DNA from 3 places in the Brevibacillus sp. genome. Region 1 is predicted to be linked to each of the others. Evidence: a T-box and tRNA genes for the amino acid it is inferred to sense, from the RefSeq annotation. Region 1 holds a T-box; the other regions hold tRNA genes.
The links. The T-box of region 1 lies ahead of argS (arginine--tRNA ligase). A T-box ahead of a tRNA ligase gene usually reads a tRNA of that ligase, here a tRNA-Arg.

Region 1 (3,211 bases):
GAAAATGTTTGCGCGCCCGATGCAGCTGCGTCCGTACCGCATCCTCGGAAATATCCAGCACTTGTGCTACTTCCTTAATTGACAAATCTTCATAGTAATGAAGTACCATGACCTTTCGATACAAAGGCGACAGCAGCATGACTTTCTCGGCGATATGTACCTGATCCAGTTGCTTGAAAACGGACGATTCCACGTTCCCTTCCGCCACTTGTTCCGGCACGGTTTCTTTCGGGGAGACAAACGTAGAAAAAATTTGCCGGAACGACCACGATCGCAAATACTTGCGCGATTCATTGATCGCAATCCGGTACAGCCATGTTTTCAAACTGCTCTCATGGCGAAACTGATCCAGCGACCGATAGGCTTTCAGGAACACTTCCTGTGTGATGTCTTCCGCGATTCCGCGATCTTTGACGATCATGTAGGCGAGCAGGACGATTTTGTCACCGTAGTCATTCATCAAAGTCGACAGCAGCGCATCCTTGGTCGGCTGCAAAGACCGCTCTGCCTCGTTCACGCGTGCCGCGTTAGCCTTTGCACTGGCATTCAGATTGACATTCACTTTGCTTCACCTCCTCTTGCAAACGATATCCATTTGATCCAGCAGCCTGCTTTTTGTGACAGAAATCGCGATTTATTTTTTCTGGCCTCTGTTTTCAGCGGAAAAGACGACACCTGCGCGCACTGCGTTCGTTGTCAGAGCGGAACGCTTTTGCTATCATGAGGCTTACCTAATCCCCAGAAAGGAACGATTGACGATGAACACTTTGCTCGCTTGTGAAAAAGACGAGTTTTTGTCCTGTATAGAGACGGTAAAGGAACTGGAAACATCCGAGTTTGAAACATATTCCATCGTAAAGCATACCGAAACAGGTGAACACTATTTGCGCTACTTTTTGTCGCATATCAACCTGTCCGAAGGCGGCAGAAGGGACAATTACGATCACTTTTTGCCACTCGACTCCGACGACGTTCTCGGTCTGATGTTTGGCGATCAGGATTACCACTTCCCGGAAAACTGGCGCTCTTCCTACCTGCGCAGCGGCAACGACAATCGGCTGATCCCTTTTGATCCATCCGAGAATTACGATCTGGAAGAAGAAGCGGCTGCCGAGCTGGCCATGGTGGAAAAACTGGAGCAGTACAAGGCGCAATGGATGCATGCCGAAAACTTGACGGCGGAAGAAAGAGAAAAGCTGACGCAGGAGTATTTCGCGGCACTCGACAAGATTTTGAAAAAACCGGAAGAGTAAGTTGCACAAAAGCACCAAAAACGGCTATAATGCTAGGTAAACAAGCGAATCGTTGATGAGGACAGTACCCTTGGACTTACGGCTGTAGCGAATCGGGGATGGTGGAAGCCCGATGCCTGACCAAGTGCGGAAGCGCCCCTCGGAGATGCGGCCTGAACATCTGACGCTATAGATGTAAGCGTCTGGATTGTGTAGGGTTTTGCCGGGTCTGCCCGTTACAGCAGCGCAAAGCGGTTTTTGCCTCAACCAAATCATGCAGGCAAAAACAACAAGAGTGGCACCGCGGGAGCACAACCTCTCGTCTCTTTTTACAGGAGACGTAGAGGTTTTTTTATTTTTCAAGCGTTCCGTTCCAAAGCTTTTCCCATTTGAAAGGAGAATTACCATGAGTTACAAACATCAAGTGGCGGAAAAAATCGCCGCGGCCCTCACCGGACTCGGTGTGAACGATTTCTCGCAAGAAACGGTGTACAACATGCTGGAAACACCGCCAAACCCGGCTATGGGAGATATCGCTTTCCCATGTTTCCAATTGGCAAAAGCACTGCGCAAAGCTCCGCCGATGATCGCGACAGAGCTTGCGGAAAAAATAGAAGGTGCGCCGCTGCGCTCGGCACAAGCAGTCGGCCCTTACGTCAACTTGTTTCTCGATCAGCAAAACGTGGCGGAGCAAGTCATTGGCACCATCCTGGCACAAGGCAGCGCATACGGAAGCAGCGAAGCAGGCCAAGGCCGCAAAGTGCCGATCGACCTCTCCTCCCCTAACATCGCCAAGCCGTTTTCCATGGGGCACTTGCGTTCGACCGTCATCGGAAACGCGATTGCGAACATCATGGAAAAACGCGGCTACCAGCCTGTGCGCATCAACCACTTGGGTGACTGGGGCACACAGTTCGGCAAGCTGATCGTCGCCTATCGCCTGTGGGGTGACGAGGAGAAAGTCAAAGCGGAGCCGATCAAGGAGCTGCTCAGCCTGTACGTGCGTTTCCACGAAGAAGTTGAAAACGACTCTACCTTGGAAGACCAGGGCCGCGAATGGTTCAAAAAGCTGGAAGATGGCGACGCCGAGGCGCAGCATCTGTGGAAATGGTTCCGCGACGAATCACTCAAGGAGTTCATGAAAATTTACGAGCTGATGAACGTCTCCTTCGACTCCACACAAGGGGAAGCTTTCTACAACGACAAAATGGATCGCGTCGTCACCCTGCTCGAAGAAAAAGGCTTGCTGACCGAATCGGACGGCGCCATGGTTGTCAGTCTCGATGAGTACAACATGCCGCCATGCCTGATCAAAAAGTCGGACGGCGCTACTTTGTACGCCACGCGCGATCTGGCAGCCGCCCTGTACCGTCATGAGACGTACGACTTCGCAAAAGCGCTCTATGTCGTAGGAAACGAGCAGCGCCTCCACTTCCAGCAGCTCTACAAAGTGTTGGAAAAAATGGGCTACGCCTGGTCCGCCGACATGCATCACATCCCATTCGGCATGATGCTCAAAGACGGCAAGAAAATGTCCACGCGTAAAGGAAAGGTCGTCCTGCTCGAAGAAGTTTTGGCGCAGGCGATTGCCGATGTGCAAAAAGTGATTGAGGAGAAAAATCCTTCCCTCGCGAACAAGGACGAAGTTTCCCGCCAAGTCGGGGTCGGTGCCGTCATTTTCCACGACCTGAAAAACTACCGTCTGAACGACATCAACTTCTCCTGGGAAGAAATGCTCACCTTTGAAGGCGAGACAGGGCCGTACGTGCAATACACGCACGCGCGCGCTTGCTCGCTTCTGCGCAAAGGAGAGTACAAGCCGCAAACGGCTGCCACCCTCGTACCAGATGCATTGGACAGCAAGGAAGCGTGGGCAGTCATCACTTTGCTGAACAGCTTCCCGGAAGTGATTGAACGGGCCAGCGACAATTTCGATCCGTCGCAAATCGGCAAGTACGTCATCGACCTTGCCCAATCGT
Region 2 (3,211 bases), on a different contig from region 1:
ATGGGAATGGAACGTTAGCTCGTCCGAAGTTCAGGAGCTGCGCAAAAAATGGATGATCAGCAGTACGGTTCGCTCTGGTGGCGGTGTTTTGCTCCGCATTGTCTCGGACGAGTCGCCGTCGAATGACGCCCAGTTAGTTTCGCCCGGTATGGAGGACGCCTATCTGCACTGCATTTCCAACCACGGGAAGGTGCGGCAATGAGCAGGATTCGCAAAGTTTATCATATCGCACGAGCTGACCTGTTGGAGCGCACCCGCGGCTATGGATTTTTGGTTACCTTGTTTCTTTCCATCATCGGCGCCTTTCTGTTCGTTCCCAACAGTCAGGCGACATACGCCGTGTTGTTAATAGACCAATATCGCGGTGTCCTTAATTCTGCCTGGATCGGAGCAGCCGTTTCCATTTCCGTCATGAGCTTTTTGACGATGTTTGGCTTCTTTTTGATAAAAAATACGATCGAGCGCGATCGGCAAACTAGAGTCGGGCAAATCATTTCAACGACAACGCTCCGCAAGCTTGACTATATGGCTGGCAAGTTTCTGAGCAACTTTGCGATACTGACGATCATTGTCATTTTGACGTTTACGATGGCCATCGTCATGCAGCTGCTGCGTCAGGAAGACCTGACTATCGACCTTGGCTCGTTTGTTTTGCCGATGGTCATTATCATTTTGCCTGGCATGTTTGCTTTATCCGCACTTGCCGTACTTTTCGAAACACTCCCCGTGCTTCGAACCGGCTTTGGGAACATCTTGTTTTTCTTCTGCATCTGGGCTCCTACTGTGCTGATCAGCATCCCCACCTTTGATATTTTCGGCCTCCCTGTCAGCAGCTTTACCGGAAGAGAAATTTTTAAAGACAGCATCAGTGAATCTTATAAGCACTTGTTTCCCCAAGCGCCAGGAGTTCTGTCAGACGGCGTGGTTTTAGTAGAGGAACCGCTACAAACATTCCTCTGGAGCGGCGTGAACTGGAGTTGGGATATTTTTATCAGCCGGATTTTTTGGATCATCATCGCCATTCCGTTGCTCCTGCTGGCTGCTGTGGCATTTCGTGGCTTCGATAAACCAATAAGAAAATCGGGCAAATGGCAGCTTGGCTTTTTCTCTCGCAAGGAAGTCAGCAGCGATACGGAAAATGACAAAAATAAATGGGTTGAATCGTCAAATCGTCGTGCGGCTGCTTTAAGCAAGGTAACGATGCGGTTTCATGCATGGGATATGTTGAAGGTAGAGTTAAAGCTCATGCTCAAAGGCCAACCGCTGTGGTGGTATGCCATTGCCTTTTTGTTCATTGTTCTTACGCTGTTTGCACCGCTTCCATTGGCAAAAGGAATCATCGCTCCCCTCGCTTGGCTTTGGCCCGTGTTGCTTTGGTCGAACATGGGGGTTAGAGAGATACGCTACAACACGAGGGATATCATTTTTTCCAGCCCAGCCCCTCTGCAAAGGCAAATCCCTGTTTCGTGGCTGGCGGGGTTGATCGTTGCTGTTTTGACAGGCAGCGGTCTTGCCGTGCGGTATATGGTGGAAGGCGATGCGAGCGGGTTGTTGGCCTGGGGGATTGGTGCGTTGTTTATTCCCTCGCTTGCTCTTGCAATGGGTGTCTGGACTCGCAGTAATAAGGCATTTGAGGCGTTTTATTTGCTGATTATGTTTACTGGTACGTTGAACAAGGAGATGTGGATGGATTTCATGGGCGTTGTTGACGGGACGATTGAGGCCGGGGTGCCTTATGTTTTTTTGATGGTGACGGTTGGGCTTCTTGTGTTGGTTGTTTGGGGGCGGGGAAGGCAGGTTAGGCGGTAGGTTTTACAGGAGTTGAAGTGAGCATTTAACCGGCATAGCATGTTCAATAAGAAAAAGCCTTGAGAAATCAAGGCTTTTCATCTGCATGGCGTCCCCGAGAGGATTCGAACCTCCGACCTACAGTTTAGGAAACCGTTGCTCTATCCTGCTGAGCTACGGGGACAAGTATGGACTGTTTCAAAAAGCGGCAAAGAGCCTTCTTCTGACGCCTCACCTACCTTCTTATTATATGCAGGTACACATCTTTTGGCAAATTCCATGCAAAAAAACCTTGGCTTTCCAAGGTTTTTTCGCATCCCGAAAATGATCCTGATCAAAACATGCCGCCAGTCATATCCAGACAATATATACGACCAGCGACCACCCCAAACCCAAAACACCAACCTATCCCATCTGTCCCATTCCAACTCCTACAAGCAACTCTCACCTGCAGCCTGCAATACCTGCCACTTACCTAATCGCCTTCATAATCCGTCGACGCCCAGAAAAAGTAGCAACCTCCGCCACCCCCAGCGAACGAATCGTATCCAAATTCGCTGCCACATACTTTCCAATATCGTCGGGAAAATGCGCATCGGACGAGAGCGTCAGCGGCACGTCATGCGCCACCAGAACGTCCAGAAAAGCCGGGCTGGGGCACATTTCCTGAACGGGATAGCGGTAATACAAGCCCGCATTGATTTCGGTCGCTGTATTCGTTTCTTTCAAAGCAGTCGCGATCCTGTTGTAATGGGGCACAAGCTCCGCTTCCACAGGCCGATAGGAGAACACTTTCAAATTGTCCAGATGGGCGACAAAATCAAACAGCTCACTCCTGATCATACATTCAACCGTGTGGAAAAAGTCCGCGTACAGCTGTTTCAGGTCATGCTGCTCAAACAACTGGCGAGTCTCGGGATTATCAAAGCCCCACCCGTGCAAAAAGTGGACAGAGCCGATCACATAATCCCACGAAGCGCCAGTCAGCAAGCTTTCCAACTCTTTTTCCCCGCCGATAAAATAATCCGCTTCGATCCCCAGCCGCAACTCCACGCCGCTTGCCGACCAATGCGGCTTTGCTGCCTCAATCGCCGCGCAAAAGTCGCTGAGGCTCTCCGTGCATACCTGATCAAGCCAAGTGCGCTGCAAGCGACCCAAATCGGTATCGCCCAGCTCCATGTACCGTTCAAAGTAAGGGCGCGCTTCGCGGAAACGGTATAAATGATCGACAATCCCTACTTCTTTCAAGCCTTTGTTCAGTGCCTCACGCAAATACAGATCGATCCAGGCCGGGTCGTATGCCCCGCGAGACAAGCGGTTATTTAATCGCGCCATGCTGTCCAGCAGCCAGGCGCGGGTATGTCGAGGTTGGGTTAATGGATGAAAGTGATCGAGGGCCGCATTGGTGCGGTCAAGCCAGCGC
Region 3 (3,211 bases), on a different contig from region 1:
TTCTGACGCCAGCAAGGTCAGCACATTTTTCAGCAAGAAGACCAGCGGGAGAGATTTGATCTTGACGTTGTGCGGCTTCGCGAGCACGAGCAACTCACTGACGATGAAATTGATTCGATCCAGCTCGGAAAGCATGATGTCTGCGTACATTTGATGATCAACCAGCGTCGGCTTCAACAGCTGAATAAAGCCGCGCAGCGAAGTGAGCGGATTGCGGATTTCGTGAGCGATGCCCGCTGCCAGCTCGCCGATGACAGAGAGTTTCTCGGCATTGCGCAGCAGCATCTCGTTGTTTCTCCGCTCGGTAATATCGCGGGAAACGATAATGAAGCCGTCGCATTCGCCGTTGTCGGCCAGGATCGGGGTTCCTTTTGCCTCCAGCACGAGCCAGTCGCCGCTCACCGTGCGATAGCGAAATTCACACGTTCGCGGCTCCAGCGTTTCCATTAAATCTTGAAATTGCAGGTCGACGCGCTCCAGATCATCCGGGTGAATGTTTTTGAAGGACAGCTTGCCGGCATGCCTCATCGTTCCCGTGACTCGCTCGTATGAGGGAGAGAGATGGACGATGTCTCCGTGCTTGTCGGTAATCAAAATCAAATCGTCCGTGTGTTCCGCGATAAGTTGGCTTTCTTTTCTGATTTTGGACAAGGCCGCTTCAGATACTTTGCGCTCCATGACATTGCGGGAGACAAACATGACGTTTTTCACCGTGCCATCCTCGGAAGCAACGGGAATCCCGCGTGTCTCAAAAGAAATCCATGTTCCATTTTTGTGCCGGGAGCGAAATTCCAGGAAAACCGGGTGATTCTTTTCGAAAATTTCTTGCTTCTTGGTCAAAAGCAGGGGGAAATCGTCTGGATGTGTAATCTCCAGGCTGCCGGGGGAGACGAGTTCGGAAGGCAAATAGCCCAATTGCTGCTCGACAGAGGGGGAAACGTAGACACGCTTCAGCGACTCGTCGAAAATCGTGACGATATCTTGAGTATGGTCTATCAACAGTCGATACTTGGTTTCTGTTTGAAGCAACGCTTTTTCGACCCGTTTGCGCTCGGAAATGTCTCGCGTGAGGCACGAAGCGGCGATGATGCTTCCGTTTGCGTCGCGTATGGGGGCGGCGGACAACGTAACCTCCACCTGTGTGCCGTCTTTTCGCCTGCGGATCGTTTCGTAGTTGGTCAAATGCACGCCCATGTTTCGGACGGCATCAAACAACTGTCTCGTCTCGTTGACAAGCTCGTCCGGGATAAAGCAGTACGGGGAGGCGTTGATTTCCGCAAGCGACCAGCCGTAATACTGTTCAAATGCCTGATTGACCAAAACGATCTGGTTGTTCATGTCACTGATCGAGATGGCGTCTGTCGTAAAGTGAAAAAATGCTTTCAAAATCTGATCCGGGAAGAAGAGTCTCGCCGCGTCGGGGTGGGAGCGCCTTTTTTTCCACTTGTATGTGGGCGTGAGCTTATCTGTCATAGCTATCCTGCCTTGGCATTCAATTATTTGGATTTGCAGATTCGTGTCAAGATAGTCATAGTATTCGAGCTATTGGGGTTATTTTCCTATCACCAAATTCAGAATAGAAAGGGACAATATGGAAAACGAAAAATTGGCAAACGGAGGACGGTTCAAACTGGACGAAAAAATAGGCTATAATGAAAGAAGGAAAACAGGCGGAGGTGTCTTGCATGAGTACGGGGTTTATTGTTGCGTTGGTGATTGTCTTTGTCCTCATCATCGGACTCACGATATTGATTACAAACAAAGCTTATGCCCGCAAACCGGAGCAGGTAGATCCGCTTCCGGGGAAAGAACTGGCGCAGAAAGAGCTGGATCAGTAGCGCAGAACGAATGAATGGTTTGCCTGTGAGCCTGCGATGGGGATGTGCTGTCGCAGACTTTCAGGTAAAAAGACAAGGTCAGACCGCGAAAAACAAAAAAGACTGGAACGAGTCCAGTCTTTTTTCATATGGTACGCCTGAAGGGAATCGAACCCCCGCACATGGTTCCGGAGACCATTGCTCTATCCACTGAGCTACAGGCGTATGATGTGAATGGGTGACACTAATCAATTATAAGGGATTACCACAGGAAAATGCAAACGAAAAACGAGATTTTGTGTGATTTTTTTTCATGAGTGTGAACAGAAGCGGAGCATTAATTTTTGCAGATCATCTTCAAAAATTGGCAGGAAAATTGCAAGAGAGAACGAATATAATGAAAATTAAAGAGACATCTCGCAAGAAGCAGTGGGAAGGGGGCGAACTTCATGAACATGGGACTGGGGTTGTATCAAGAACAGACGCTGAAATTAGTGATGACGCCGGAATTGCGTCAAGCCATTACCATATTGCAATACTCAGCTGTTGACCTGATTTCCTATTTGCAGGATCAGGCCAACGAAAATCCTGTATTCGACCTGGAAGTAGCGGGAGAAGTGGCCTCGGCGAAAGCCGAAAAGCCGGCGCCAGAGATTGACTGGAAGGAAATCGTTGGCAACCGCGCGACGGGTGAGTACTCTCCGGCAAAAAATGAAAGCACTTACAACCCATTGGATTATGTTCAGCAAGGCAGCGAAAACTTGTATGAGCATCTGGAGCGGCAGCTTGGCTACGTGAAGGGCTTCTCCCCTTTGCAAAGGCAAATCGCACTGTTTTTGATCGGAAACCTGGACGAAAAAGGTTACCTGGAAATAACGCTGGAGGAAGCGAGCCGCAATCTCGGAGTAGAGATGCTGGAGATTGAGGATGTACTGTCGGTCTTGCAGCACTTTGACCCGGTAGGAGTAGCGGCGCGCAGTCTGGAGGAATGTTTGCTGTTGCAGTTGGAGCACCTGGCGCTCGATGACGAGAAGATCGTCATGGTCGTCCGCAACCACCTGCAAGACCTCGCAGACAACCGTTACCAGCGCATTGCCGACAAAGTAGGCTGCACGCCGCAGGAAGTGCAGACGATGGCGGATCTCGTTCGGACGCTGAATCCCAGACCGGGTGCTCAGTTCTCTCAATCCGAGACAAGATACGTCATCCCGGACGTGACCGTGGAAAAAGTCGGCAGCGAGTACGTGGTGCTAGTCAACGATGTGGCGGCTCCGCGCTTGAAAATCAACAGCTTTTATGAAAAAATGCTCAGTCAGCAAAAAAGTCAGGAAGAAGCGAAGCAGTTTATCCACGACAAGCTCAACGCCGCCATGTGGCTGGCGAAAAGTCTGGAA

Region 2: it encodes a tRNA-Arg, which carries the amino acid that the T-box ahead of argS (arginine--tRNA ligase) is inferred to sense. The anticodon was not compared.
Region 3: it encodes a tRNA-Arg, which carries the amino acid that the T-box ahead of argS (arginine--tRNA ligase) is inferred to sense. The anticodon was not compared.

The regions. Positions count from the first base shown of each region.
Region 1 is NZ_DOTK01000079.1:190,413-193,623, forward strand. Features, by position in the region: gene DEP07_RS24260 (sigma-70 family RNA polymerase sigma factor) at 1-550, opposite strand, end outside; gene DEP07_RS24265 (hypothetical protein) at 759-1,253, shown strand; T-box leader at 1,297-1,562, shown strand; gene argS (arginine--tRNA ligase) at 1,639-3,211, shown strand, end outside.
Region 2 is NZ_DOTK01000069.1:23,538-26,748, forward strand. Features, by position in the region: gene DEP07_RS21010 (ABC transporter ATP-binding protein) at 1-202, shown strand, start outside; gene DEP07_RS21015 (ABC transporter permease) at 427-1,809, shown strand; tRNA gene DEP07_RS21020 (tRNA-Arg) at 1,896-1,972, opposite strand; gene DEP07_RS21025 (histidinol phosphate phosphatase domain-containing protein) at 2,260-3,211, opposite strand, start outside.
Region 3 is NZ_DOTK01000083.1:14,351-17,561, reverse strand. Features, by position in the region: gene DEP07_RS25265 (PAS domain-containing sensor histidine kinase) at 1-1,473, opposite strand, end outside; gene DEP07_RS25260 (hypothetical protein) at 1,686-1,838, shown strand; tRNA gene DEP07_RS25255 (tRNA-Arg) at 1,968-2,042, opposite strand; gene rpoN (RNA polymerase factor sigma-54) at 2,267-3,211, shown strand, end outside.